Regions from separate parts of the Desulforamulus ruminis DSM 2154 genome, predicted to be linked through region 1. Evidence: riboswitches for the same ligand, from Rfam matches in the RefSeq annotation. Region 1 holds a riboswitch; the other holds the start of a gene.
What was found. A riboswitch is a leader RNA that binds a small molecule or an ion and turns the genes downstream of it on or off. The one in region 1 is predicted to bind glycine.
Positions count from the first base shown of each region.

Region 2: it holds a riboswitch for glycine, as region 1 does, so the genes downstream of both, DESRU_RS17145 (serine hydroxymethyltransferase) here and gcvT (glycine cleavage system aminomethyltransferase GcvT) in region 1, are expected to answer to the same signal.

Region 1 is NC_015589.1:3,336,373-3,343,264, forward strand. It holds gene gcvPB (aminomethyl-transferring glycine dehydrogenase subunit GcvPB) at 1-902, opposite strand, end outside; gene gcvPA (aminomethyl-transferring glycine dehydrogenase subunit GcvPA) at 899-2,239, opposite strand; gene gcvH (glycine cleavage system protein GcvH) at 2,241-2,627, opposite strand; gene gcvT (glycine cleavage system aminomethyltransferase GcvT) at 2,631-3,725, opposite strand; glycine riboswitch at 3,821-3,908, opposite strand; glycine riboswitch at 3,912-4,015, opposite strand; gene DESRU_RS20985 (hypothetical protein) at 4,253-4,426, shown strand; gene DESRU_RS20990 (hypothetical protein) at 4,507-4,656, shown strand; gene DESRU_RS16560 (alpha/beta-type small acid-soluble spore protein) at 4,864-5,109, shown strand; gene ileS (isoleucine--tRNA ligase) at 5,168-6,892, opposite strand, start outside.
Region 2 is NC_015589.1:3,464,669-3,471,560, forward strand. It holds gene lpdA (dihydrolipoyl dehydrogenase) at 1-552, opposite strand, end outside; gene DESRU_RS17145 (serine hydroxymethyltransferase) at 580-1,830, opposite strand; glycine riboswitch at 2,123-2,227, opposite strand; gene DESRU_RS20015 (cache domain-containing protein) at 2,431-4,569, opposite strand; gene DESRU_RS20635 (aspartyl-phosphate phosphatase Spo0E family protein) at 5,078-5,254, opposite strand; tRNA gene DESRU_RS17155 (tRNA-Leu) at 5,390-5,476, opposite strand; tRNA gene DESRU_RS17160 (tRNA-Asp) at 5,550-5,626, opposite strand; tRNA gene DESRU_RS17165 (tRNA-Gly) at 5,634-5,708, opposite strand; gene DESRU_RS21560 (hypothetical protein) at 5,774-5,896, opposite strand; gene DESRU_RS17170 (hypothetical protein) at 6,074-6,664, shown strand; tRNA gene DESRU_RS17175 (tRNA-Cys) at 6,743-6,817, opposite strand; tRNA gene DESRU_RS17180 (tRNA-Gly) at 6,826-6,892, opposite strand, start outside.

The DNA.
Region 1 (6,892 bases):
ACCACCGGTTTGGGTAAGAAAGGCGCCAGTGCGGCCTTAACGCCCACCGGCCCGGAACCGGGTCCACCGCCGCCGTGGGGTGTGCCGAAGGTTTTATGGAGGTTTAAATGAACCACGTCAAACCCCATGTCGCCGGGTCGGGCATAACCCATAACGGCATTGAGATTGGCGCCGTCATAATAAAGCAGGCCTCCGGCCTGATGCACCAGGTCGGCGATTTCCCGGATATTATCTTCAAATAGGCCCAGGGTGCTGGGATTGGTTAGCATGAGGGCCGCCACATCCGGACCCAGCACCTTGCGCAGGGCCTCCAGATCCACGCCGCCCCGGGCATCGGATTTCACTTCCACCACTTTAAACCCGCAAAGGGTGGCGGTGGCCGGATTGGTCCCGTGGGCGGAATCCGGAACAATCACCTTGGTGCGCTGGGTTTCCCCTTTACTGGCCAGATAGGCTTTAATAATCAGCATACCGGTCATTTCGCCGTGGGCTCCGGCCGCCGGCTGCAGGGTAAACTCATCCATGCCGGTAATTTCAGCCAGGTCCCGCTGGGTTTCGTACATCAGCCTCAGCGCCCCCTGGCTTAACTCCTCCGGCTGGTAAGGATGGAGGCTGGCAAAGCCGGGTAAACCGGCGGCATCCTCCGCCACCTTGGCATTATACTTCATGGTGCAGGAACCGAGGGGGTAAAAACCCACATCCACGCCAAAATTCATGCGGGAAAGACGGGTAAAGTGGCGCACGGCATCCAGTTCACTGACTTCCGGCAGGGTCGGCGTCTCTTCCCGGAGATAACCGGCAGGCACTAATTCACCGGGCGCCACCAAGGGTACGTCGGCCTCCGGAAGGACGATCCCCTGCCGTCCGGGGGTGCTCAATTCAAAAATTAATTTTTCGGTCATGACATAGCCCCCAGTCTTTCCGCCAGGCTTTCAATTTCCTGCCGGGTCCGTTTTTCAGTGACGCAGATCAGCATGTGCCCGGCCAATTCCGGGTAATAGGGTTCAAGATCCAAACCGCCGAGGATGCCTTGCTGCAGCAGACGGCGGTTTACTTCCCGGGGAGACGGTCCGGTTTTAACCACAAACTCTTTAAAGGTAGGAGAATGCCAGGGCAGCCGGCAGCCGGACACGCCGGACAAAAGTTTTTTGGCATAGGCTATTTTCTGCAGGCATAATTCCGCCACCCGGCGCAGGCCTTCCCGGCCCACCAGGCTCAGATAAACGGTGGCCGCCAGGGCGCACAAAGCCTGATTGGAGCAGATATTGGAAGTGGCCTTTTCCCGGCGGATGTGCTGTTCTCTGGCCTGCAGGGTTAAAACAAAACTCCTGCGGCCCTCCACATCCACCGTTTGACCCACAATACGGCCGGGCATCCTCCTCATAAGCTTTTCTTTGCAGGCCAGAAAACCCAGATGGGGACCGCCGTAAGAAAGGGGAATGCCCAGGGACTGGCCTTCTCCCACCACAATATCGGCGCCGCAGGAACCCGGTGCCTGAAGCAGACCCAGGGCAATGGGATCGGCGCAAACCACCAGCAGGGCGCCCACGGCATGGGCTGCCTCAGCCAGACCGTTTAAATCTTCCATGCTTCCGAAAAAGTTGGGATACTGCACCAGTAAAGCAGCGGTATTCTTATCCAACTGTTGAATTACTTCTTCTACGGGGGTGACTCCGTCCCGGAAAGGAACTTCCTTTACTGCCACCCCGGGGCCAAACATGTAGGTACGGAGAACTTCTCTGTACTCAGGGTGTACGGTTCTGGCCACCACCACCGCATCTCTTTTGGTGGCGGCGCAGGCCATCAGCGCCCCTTCGGCCAGGGCGCTGGCTCCGTCATACATGGAGGCATTGGCCACATCCATGCCCGTGAGCAGACAAATCATACTTTGGTATTCAAAGATGGATTGTAAAACGCCCTGACTGATTTCCGGCTGGTAAGGAGTATAAGCGGTATAAAATTCCGATCTGGACAAAACATGTTTCACCGCACTGGGGATATAGTGATCGTAAGCCCCGGCCCCCAAAAAGCAAACCAGCTCGTCGGTGCCGGAGTTCATTCTGGCCAGGCCGGACAGATGACCGGCCAGTTCCATTTCCGACCACCCGCCCTCCACCCGGAGCTCGCCATTAAAAAGAAGCTCCCGGGGAATATCCTGGAATAATTGATCCGTGCTATCAAGGCCCAGGGCCGCAAGCATTTGCCGGCGTTCCCGGGCGGTATGCGGAATATAATGCAAACTAGTTCCCTTCTTCCACCATAGCTTTATATTGTTCCGAGGTCATTAAATCATCCAGTTGAGCCGGCTCCGTCATTTCAATCACGATCATCCAGCCCTTGCCATAGGGGTCCTGATTGACCACTTCGGGGGAATCCACCGGTTCTTCGTTGATTTCCACCACTTTGCCGCTCACCGGGGAATATAAATCGCTGGCGGTTTTTACAGACTCCACCACCCCGAAGGTCTCTTCCCTTTCCAATTCATCCCCTACAGCGGGCAGTTCCACAAATACGATGTCTCCCAGGGACTCCTGGGCAAAATCCGTGATGCCGATGGTGGCCCGGTTTCCTTCAACTTTAACCCACTCGTGCTCTTTGCTGTACTTTAATTCCGCTGGTATATTCATTCATTAGACCTCCCGTTTATAAAATGGTTTAGGCACAACCCGGGCCTTTAACGGCTTGCCGCGAACCACTACGTCCAGTTCGCTGCCGATTTCCGCCCACTGTGCCAGAACATACGCTAACCCCAGGTTTTTCCCCAGGGTGGGTGCAAAGGTTCCGGAGGTAATCCAGCCCACCTCCCGGCCCTCCCTGTTGACAGGATAGCCCTGGCGGGGAATCCCCCGGTCCAGCATTTCCAGGCCCACCAGTTTATGACTGATTCCCGCTTCCTTCTCTTTAAGCAGGTTTTCCCGGCCTACAAACTCGCCCTTGTTAAACTTTACGGTCCAGCCCAGTCCGGCCATAAGGGGTGAAATACTGTCGCTTAATTCGTGACCATACAAGGCCAGGCAGGCTTCAAAGCGCAGGGTGTCTCTGGCCCCCAGGCCAACGGGTTTAACCCCTTCCTCCACCCCGGCGTCTAAGATGGCCTGCCAGACTTTTTCAGCCTGCTCCGCCGCAAAATAAAGCTCAAAGCCGTCCTCACCGGTATATCCGGTACGGGAGATTAAGCAGGGCACCCCTTCTACCGGACCATGCACAAAGTAAAAATATTTTATTTCACTGAGGTTAACAGAAGTTAATTTTTGCAAAATTTTTAAGGCCAAAGGCCCCTGAAGAGCCAATTGAACGGTGCTCTCGGAAACGTCGGTCACCTTTACGCCTTCCGGGGCATGATCCTTAAGCCATTGATAATCTTTGGCCACATTGGAAGCATTGACCACCAGCAGGTAGCGGTGATCTTCCAGCCTATAGACCAGTAAATCATCCACCGTACCGCCTCCGGGATGGCACATGGGCGTGTAAAGGGCCCCGCCGGGACTCAAGCGGGTCAAATCATTGGTAATCATTCTTTGTATAAAGGAAGCCGCCTCTTGCCCGGTAATTTCGATTTCCCCCATATGGGAAACATCAAATAATCCGGCGGCCGTTCTCACAGCCTGATGCTCTTTCAAAATTCCCTCATACTGGATTGGCATCAGCCAACCCCCGAATTCAACCATTTTAGCTCCTGCACGCTGGTGGACATTGTAGAGAGGCGTTACTTTCATGTCTGCCACCACGTCACCTCCTAAGTTTAGTATGTTCCGGGCTTCAACATCTTACGCCAAGCCGGGAATATAAAAGGACGGAGTTATACCGCTGCCGGTATAAACTCTGTCCTTTAACCTGAGAGATGACTTCTCCGAGAAGTTTCCCCTTTGGTGTCCCGCTGGTCCATCTTATGCAGGAACTCTCCAGAGGTACGTCCGGCCACAGTCCTTTTGCCTGAGAGTTTAACGGGTTTCTCCCTCAAGAAACCGGTTTGCTCCTTCGGCGCCCCCGCAAGGGTCTCTCCCACGGCCATCATCCGCAGTTTTATTGATCTTTCCACTTTGGCCTTATTCTTTTTAGTCCTGCCAAAATCCTCTTAATGAAAAAATATTTTTATAATTTTACAGAAAATATTACCAACCGGATTCATTAATAGTTTGTTCCTGCCGGGGTTATACTACCAGCATCAAAGTTCATAAGGCTGAGCCAAGATGATTACAGTATCGAAATAATCCTCCTTTATGGGTTAAGGATTCGTGGTCTGTTTTTATCAATGATGATTTCAGACTTTCGATCTGTAATGATCGACAAGATCATCGCGGGTTTTCCAATGGCCGCAGGCAATCGAAAGATTGCCGTTGGCTATACGGTAAACCCTGTGATCGGTGCACAGTTTTTATGGGCTTTGTCTAAAGAAACCCTCCTTCGGGGGGGTTTCGTCATTTAAGAAGACCTTTTTATTTATTTTTTCAAATTGGAATTATTTAGAATAAAAGCCAATATTCATCCTACTAGGGGGTGAATAGAATGATTGATAAAAAGACTATTGTTACTGTCTTTGGTGTTGTTATTTTGCTTTTATCCGGGTATTTCCTAGGGTATCATTTCGGAGGGAAATGTACCTGCCCCGGAAGCTGCCCCTGCCCTGGCATTAATCAACATGCTTCTGATCGGTAAGCTGGATAAATTTATTTTTAGTGGGCCGCAAAGGCCCTCTTATTTTCTCCTTATCCCTGGATTCATCACTGCATCCACAGCAACGTATGGAATTTCGAATGTATTTTGGGGGCCATAGGAGGGCATTATACCCTATGATACACCGAATACCTTGATTTTTAAAATCCAGCCCTCCCTTGGGGAGGGTTTCCGCTTCAAGGAGGCAGTATGAACGCAGGAATTAAGAATTCAAAGGAAAAAATGAAATCCCGGGCTAAAAAAGAAAAAAAGCCTACCCCCATGGATCTGTTGAAATTGGAAATCGCCGAAGAACTGGGTCTGGCTGAAAAGGTTCGGCGCGAAGGTTGGGGTGGGTTAACTTCCATAGAGTCGGGACGTATTGGGGGAATCATCACCCAGCGGGCCAAAAAGGGGTTAATTGATCTGGATGCCCTGAGGCAGGGCATAAAATAGAAATTCCATAGAAAAAACATGAGAGAGCGAACCCTGGAGTTCGCTCTCTTAAATATTGTTACACTTGGTGATGTTCCTGCACCACGCCGGCACAACGGGGGCAGAGGGTCGGGTTTTCAGGATCACTGCCAATCCCTTCGGCATACATCCAACAACGCTCGCATTTGGCGCCGCCGGCAGGGGCCACCGCCACCGCCAGTTCCATTCCTTCCGCTCGGGCAGCTTCAGCAGGTGCTTCCGCCAGGGGATGCAGAGATACGCCGGAAACAATAAAAATGGTGGCCAGTTCAGCAGCCATAGCCCGAAGGAACTCGGCCGTGTCCCCGTGGGCGTAAAGATCCACTTGGGCCTCCAGGGCGTTGCCGATAATTTTGTTCTGACGGGCGGTTTCCAGCACCTTCAAAACTTCTTTACGGATCTCCTTTACCCGGTCCCACTTTTTCTCCAACTCCACATCAATATATTCCACATTGGCTTCAGGCATATCCAGCATTTGAACACTGGCCAGCCTTTCACCGGCAACCGGCATGTGCCGGTAGATTTCTTCGGTGGTGAAGGTTAAAACCGGCACCAGCAGCCGCACCAGGGCATCCAGCACTTCGCAAAGTACCGTCTGGGCAGCCCGGCGTTCAAGGGAGGCGGGCACCGCCGTATATAAACGGTCCTTGATAATATCCAGATAAAAGGCGCTGAGATCCAGCACACAGTAATTGTGAATGGCATGATAAACCACATGGAACTCGTAGTCCTCATAGGCCGCCAGCACCCGCTTAATCAACTTGTTCAGTTCCATCAGGGCCACCCGGTCCAGCTCCGGCAGATCCCGGTAAGCCACTTTGTCTTTGGCCGGGTCAAAATCATAGAGATTGCCCAGCAGAAAACGGGCGGTATTGCGAATCTTGCGGTAGGACTCGGTCATCTGCTTAAGGATATTCTGGGATAACGCCAAATCTCCCCGGTAATCCGCGGAGGAAACCCAGAGGCGCAGGATATCGGCCCCCATCTGATTGATGATTTTTAACGGATCCACCACATTGCCCAGGGATTTGGACATCTTGCGTCCCTTTTCATCCACCGTAAAGCCATGGGTCAGTACGGTTTTATAAGGAGGCTTGCCGGTTACCGCAACCGAGGTGGACAGGGAAGAATTGAACCAGCCCCGGTGCTGATCGCTGCCCTCCAGATAAAGGTCCGCCGGCCGCTGCAATTCCGGCCACAACTCCGGTTGGTCCAAAACCGCCAGATGGCTGGAGCCGGAATCAAACCAGACATCCATAATATCGGTTTCCTTACGGAAGTCGCCGCCTTTCCCGCAGTGATGGCAGTTCAAGCCGGGGGGCACCAGTTCATTGGCCTCTTTGGCAAACCAGATATCCGAACCGTGCTCCTTAAACAACTGCTGGATATGGGCAATGGTTTCTTCAGTAATGATTTCCTTGCCGCAGTGGTTGCAGTAAAAAATGGGAATGGGTACGCCCCAGATGCGCTGGCGTGAAACACACCAGTCGCCGCGGCCCTCCACCATATTATAGATGCGGTCCTCTCCCCAGGCCGGAACCCACTTGATATTCCGGATGGCCTGCAGGGTCTCCCGGCGGAAACCCTCCACCGAAGCAAACCACTGCTCGGTGGCCCGGAAGAAAACCGGCTGCTTGCAGCGCCAACAGTGGGGGTACTGGTGTTTAATATTGCCCAGGCCCAGCAAGGCGCCCTGCTCTTGGAGTTCTTCAATCACCGATTTGTTGGCGTCCAGTATAAACTGGCCCTGGAACTTGCCCCCTTC
Region 2 (6,892 bases), 130 kb from region 1:
ACAGCCAATCACACCGCCGCCGATAATTAACATTTCCCCGGGCAGTTCTGTCAGGTTGAGGATTTCATCGGAGGTCATCACCCGCTGTCCGTCATAGCCCAGGGCGGGAATCAAAGCCGGGCGGGTGCCGGTGGCCAAGATAATGTTTTCTGCATCTAAGACCATCTCACCGCCGTCCTTTAAGTCCACCTTAACCTGACCGGGGGCGACAATACGACCGGCGCCCTGAATCACCTCCACTTTGTTCTTCTTCAGCAGATATTGCACTCCACCCACCAGTTTGTTTACCACCTGATCCTTGCGCTCCTTCATCCGCCCATAATCCACCGCTATCTGGCCAACCTGAATCCCCAGTTCCTCCGACCGGCGGATAGCAGCCACTAAAGCGGCCTGACTTACCAGCGCTTTGGTGGGAATACATCCCCAATTTAAACATGTGCCGCCCACCTGATCTTTTTCCACCAAAGCCACTTTAGCTCCCAATTTGGCGGCCCGGATGGCTGCTACATAGCCGCCGGGCCCCCCGCCTATAATTACGATGCGATAGTTCAAGATAACACCTCCAGGTATTAATATACCTTAATAAATGGGATATTTAACACATATTTCATTCACCCTTTGCTTCAGTTCCTCTGCTTTTTCATTAAATTGATCTGAAAGAGCCGTGTTAATAATGCCGGCGACCTCGGCCATCTCCGCTTCTTTAAATCCTCGGGTGGTCACGGCCGGTGTGCCGATTCGGATGCCGCTGGTAACAAAGGGACTGAGCGGCTCAAAGGGGATGGTATTTTTATTGACGGTCACCCCAATCTCATCCAATCTTTTCTCAGCTTCTTTTCCGGTCATATTCCGATTGCGCAGATCCACCAGGATCAAGTGAGTATCCGTCCCGCCGGATACCAGGGTAAAACCGGCTTTTTGCAGTTCTTGGGCTAGAAATGAAGCATTTTTTAACACCTGTTTTTGATAATCTATAAAACCGGGTTTTAACGCTTCGCCAAAGGCAACTGCTTTGGCCGCAATCACATGCATCAGCGGTCCGCCCTGGGTACCGGGAAAAACGGCCTTGTTAACCGCCGAAGCATAATCCTTTTTACACAGAATCATGCCGCCTCTGGGTCCCCGCAAGGTTTTATGGGTGGTGGTAGTCACAAAATCAGCGTAGGGAACGGGGCTCATATGCAGGCCTGCTGCCACCAGCCCGGCAATGTGCGCCATATCCACTAAAAGGAGGGCACCCACTTCATCGGCAATTTCCCTGAACCTTTGAAAATCAATGGTCCTGGGATAGGCGCTGGTGCCTGCCACGATCATTTTGGGTCTGTATTCCCGGGCCAGGGCCGCAATTTTTTCATAATCCAGCCGGTGGGTTTCGGGATCCACACCATAGGACTTTACTTCAAAGTAGGAACCGGATACATTGGCCGGACTGCCGTGGGTTAGATGCCCTCCATCATTCAAATTTTGCCCCATAATCTTGTCCCCGGGTTTTAGAACCGCAAAGTACACGGCAAAATTGGCCTGAGCCCCGGAATGGGGCTGCACATTAATATGTTCCCCGCCAAATAATTTCTGGGCTCTTTGTATGGCTAGATTCTCCATCTTATCCACATATTCGCAACCGCCATAATATCTTTTACCCGGGTAACCTTCCGCATATTTATTGGTTAAGACACTGCCCTGAGCCGCCATCACCACCTGGGAGGTAAAATTCTCCGAAGCAATTAATTCAATCTTACGATTTTGACGCATCCTTTCCAATTCTACAATTTCAGCCGCTTCGGGATCTTGCATTAAGTAGTTCACTATTTTCTTCCCCCTTTTTATCATCCTTGGTTATTTAAGCTTCGCCCTTAGGCAGGGCTGCCTTACTGCCTTTCATCCAAGTTTCCTACCGTCAGGATCCCTCCTGCCCTTTCTCCCTTGGGCCCTAATGAACAGGATTTTCAATATGTATCAACCTCCCTCCCAAAGGATTTGTTCTTGACTGCAAAATAAAAGGACAGAGGAAACAGTCTTTGCTGTTTCCTCTGTCCTTTAACCTGAAAGATTCACCTCTTGCGAAGCTATCCCCTTGGGTGTTTCATAAAACTTGCCGCCTCATGAAAACTCTCCAGAGTATCGTCTGAATACAGTACTTTTACCTGAGAGTTTCAAAACCGGTTTCGCTTCACCGCTCCTTTACTCCTTCGGCGCCTCAGCCAGAGGTCTCTCCCGTATTCTTCATCCGATTTTATTTGGTTTTATATGGTCGGGTGCTTAATTAAGCCAAATCTTTTAAGAAGATTTTTACCGCACGGCCTTTTTGCCGTTCTCAATATCCTTTGTAACAGATATTTTATTATATCATAATGATCCCTGTCTGTCTTATCAAAATCATTGCTGGGTTTTGTGTGGGCAACACCGGCTAGATGCAAAGGATTTCTCTTTCTAACACGAACTGCATTCAAACTTAACATAGAAGGTGGTTCCTTTGGGTCCGGTATCAATACTGATGGTGGCATTGTGACGGGCGGCAATACTGTAACAAATACCAAGCCCTAAACCCGTTCCGTAGTCTTTTGTGGTAAAGAAAGGGGTTCCCAGCTTTTCTAAATACTCCGGTTTAATTCCCTCGCCCTGGTCCTGGACCACCAGCACCAGGTGATTGGGGTCCCTATAGGTTCTGATGGTTAAATAACCCCCACTCTGCTGCATTGCCTCCAAGCCATTACGGCACAGATTTAATATGAGCTGACGGATTTCATTTTCATTTAATAAGATATCCGGTATCTCGCTGATATCAATCTGCAGGTTTTTGTCCTGATTGGCAGCATCCGCTTTAATTAAAGGGATCAAGCTGCTAATAATATGATTAAGATTTTGTACTTCCAAGCCTGTGGGCTTGCTTCTGCCAATGGATAAAAACTCAGTAATAATTAAGTTCGCCCGGTCCAGCTCTTCAATCATTAAGTCGTAATAACTTTTATATCGGCTCTCTTTTTCACGCAGCATCTGTAAGAACCCCCGGATGGTTGTCATGGGATTTCTTACTTCATGACTGATGCCGGCAGCCATTTCCCCGATTAAATTTAATCGGTCTAATTTTATTAATTCATTTTCATAACGTTTTCTCTCAGTGATATCCTGCATAATCCCCTGGATGGCATAGGATTTGCCTTCTTCATCAAACAGCAATTCAGCATGCTCCTGAACCCAAACCACTTGACCATTACGATGCACCATACGGTACTCAGAGACAAAATCAGTTTTATTTGCAACGCTGTTTCGGAATTCTTCTTCCACACGCTCTTTGTCTTCTATAAAGATGTATTCCATCCAAATCTTCGGTTTACCAAGCCATTCCTCAGCAAAAAATCCTAATACCTTATGTAAATACGGATTAATATAGATGGGCTTTTGATCGGGTAATTGTGAGAGATAAACCACCACTGGCAATTGCTCAACCAATGATTTATATTTTCGTTCTGCATTCTCCAGCTTTTTTGCATACTTTTCTAAAGATATAATCATTTCATCAAAGGATTTTGCTAATAAACCAATCTCACCGTCATAGGGTAAGTTGGTCCTTACATTCAAGTTGGCCGAAGACAGTTCCTTGGTTACTTTTACCAGATTATTCAAGGGTCTCAATAGATGCAAAGTTCCACTAATTAGAATTAAAGCTACGGAGGCTAAGGTAACAATAATAATGACGGTAATGTTTTTTTGCAATATACCGTTGGAGGTAGTATATACTACATGCTTGGGAATACCGGAATAAATGTATAAAGCTCTATCATTGTTAGGAAAGCTACTTAAGGGAGTAAAGGAATAAATTCTCTCTGTTCCATCAACCCCCAAGGCTTGTATGCTTTTTACATTACCCTTAACCACAGCATCTCTTAAGGCCTCGGGAACCGTTCTCCCTGTCCAGCGATCATTATCGGGAAAGCGGGCCAGGATTTTTCCCTTTCCATCACATAAAGTTAAGCTGGAACCTTCAGGTAGCTTGTACTGCCAGGCAATATCGGTAAGATAACTTAATTTGAGCCCGGTAAAAAGAACCCCGTTCACCTTTCCATTATGGTCCATAACGGGATAACAAAAGGTAATCACCGTTTGACCGGTTATCGGTCCCACATAATATTCTCCAATAGAGAACCTACCGGTTTGCAATGCCCGTTGGAATGCGGGCCTTGCAAAAAAATTGAGTGGTTCCGTAGATTGAGGGGCGCTGCAAATTAGATTACCTTTTACATCAAGCATCCCTATAATAGAATATTCGGGATGTTCCGCAAGTAACGAACGATATAGTTCATTACTCCAATCTATATTTAGCACTTGAGGATTTAAAGCCAAGAGTTGCAGCATTTGTTTGGTGCATTTTATAGTTCTATTGTAATTTTCAGTAGCCTGAGTGACTAATCGCTTGGTATTCTCTTGGGCTTGCGTTACTTCCACCTTACGATATTCTGAAAACGTATATGACAGTAAGAGAATCACCGGCATAATAATTACTAGAACCAAAGTAATTAATTTACTCTTAATACTAGCCTTGCTGAATCTTCTTATCATTTTAAACCTCATCGTTTTAATATGTAAAAAATTTACAATAAATTAATAATTTTCAAAAAAAAAATATATCACTGGAAGTCCACAATAATCAAGGATAAAGGCAGTCGATTTATGTCGCGTAGTTAAAAAATAAGTTGAAGCATTACTCTAAATGTGTTTTCAAGTCTATTTTTAAGAAAAGAAAAGGAAGGTTTAACGCCTTCCCTTCTTTTACTTTCTATGCTTTTTAAACTGAAGGACAAGGTTTTAATGCTATTTTAAAATTAAAGTCCACAGTTTTTCGTTAATTTATAGTTAGAATACTACTACTATAAGAGCTGAAATTCATTTTTGTGCTTTTTTTCACCTTGAGGATCCTATAGTAAATATAGATGAAGAAAATCAAAATGTAAAGGTATACAAACCGACCACTTCACCGCTTTTTCGACCTTTTAGTGATGTCAATGAAAAAAACCAGTTAGTGACAACCCCCAAATTATATTCTTCTCAGCACTAATCAAAAAAATTGCCGCCACCTCTGCTAGCCTTTTTCCTCCTTCTCCTTTAGTAGACCATAATACTTATTCAGCACTCTGTTCAATTCCTCACTGGCCTCAACTACCTCAGGGTCGGTCAATAGCTTACCCTCACTCTCATTGTGCAGCTTCCTTCTTAGTTCGTCGATGAGTCGCAAAATGCCCTTCAGATCCTGTGGCATACCGATCCCTCCCAAGGTTTTGATATAGCATGCCCGGTGGAAAAATAAGAAAACCCTGTCCTGCAACATTTTGGCCACAAAACAATAAAAAGCTCACCCTTCTTGGGGTAAGCTTTTTCTGAATCTCTCTATAATTGGTGCCCGGGGCCGGGGTCGAACCGGCACGGTCGTGAAACCGCAGGATTTTAAGTCCTGTGCGTCTGCCTATTCCGCCACCCGGGCAAAGATTTTCTGTTTTTGAGTATAACAACTGCCGAGGGTATTTGTCAATAATTCGATTCCAAAGGGAATAAAATGGCGGAGCTGACGGGAGTCGAACCCGCGATCTCCTGCGTGACAGGCAGGCATGTTAGGCCACTACACCACAGCTCCAAAAAAGTGGAGCGGAAGACGGGATTCGAACCCGCGACCCTCGCCTTGGCAAGGCGATGCTCTACCACTGAGCCACTTCCGCACTTCTCGCGACAAATATTAATATATCATACCGGATACAAGCAAGTCAATATCCAACCGATAGAGTTACTCCCTATATCTACGATTAAAACCAATGATGGTGGCGGCTAAAGCAGCGGTTACCGCGAGAAACATAAAAATTAAATCGGTTCTGCTTAACTGGCTATAAAAGTTTAACATTGAGTCCATAGAAACACATCCTGATCTTTTTATTGAGTATACCATTACTTTCCTGTTGGTAAAAGTATAACCCTACTTGCTACCATTAACACACACAAAATATTTACTTAACTTTCTTAATATGGAAGGAATTTCCTTTTTGGTGCAGAATCTTTTATTTAAAGTGGTAAAAGGAGGTTTTCATGGATGTTATTCAGACAGTACCGGGACATTGTAGATAGGATCAGCCGGTTGGATAAACCCTTGTCTATGTTGACCCGATCAGAAAGAAACGAAGTCCTGGATCTATCTGTGCGGCAGGAAGAGCTGGAAAAACATATCGGCGAACAGGTGCAAAAGGGTTTTCGGGATTTGCGCAACGGTCTGGAGGTTGTATCCGAATGGGTTCAATTAATGGAAGAAGACAGCATTAAAGCCCTGGGAGTGGAGGGAACTCCGGAAGAAGTATTGGCCCTGGAGGAAACCTTGGTTCAACTTCATTCCCTGAACACTCAAATATCCGCCCTCACACTGGCGCAGTATCCGTCCTGTAAAGAGGCCGTGAATAATAAGGATGGAATAAAAGCGAGGACTCCGGAATCTGTTGAAGAAAAACCCCTGCTGCCGGTTATACAGTCCACCATTGAGATGGAAGATAAAGAAGGGGTCATCTCCAGAGTTCTTAAAGAGGTTTCCCACACAGTTTATGACGCAGCGCCAACCTTTCATACCGAAATTTTTAATGAACCAAGAATCGCCATACAAAAAAGCCGGCCTAAAAAGAGAAAAAGGCTGTAAGAAGTTCGGTTTCGCCGAACTTCTTCTTATCCCACTAATAAAAAACACCTGCTATAGCAGGTGGTGTGAACAATATAATGGAGGCGGCACCCAGATTTGAACTGGGGAATGGAGGATTTGCAGTCCTCTGCCTTACCACTTGGCTATGCCGCCATAACAAGTGGAGCGGAAGACGGGATTCGAACCCGCGACCCTCGCCTTGGCAAGGCGATGCTCTACCACTGAGCC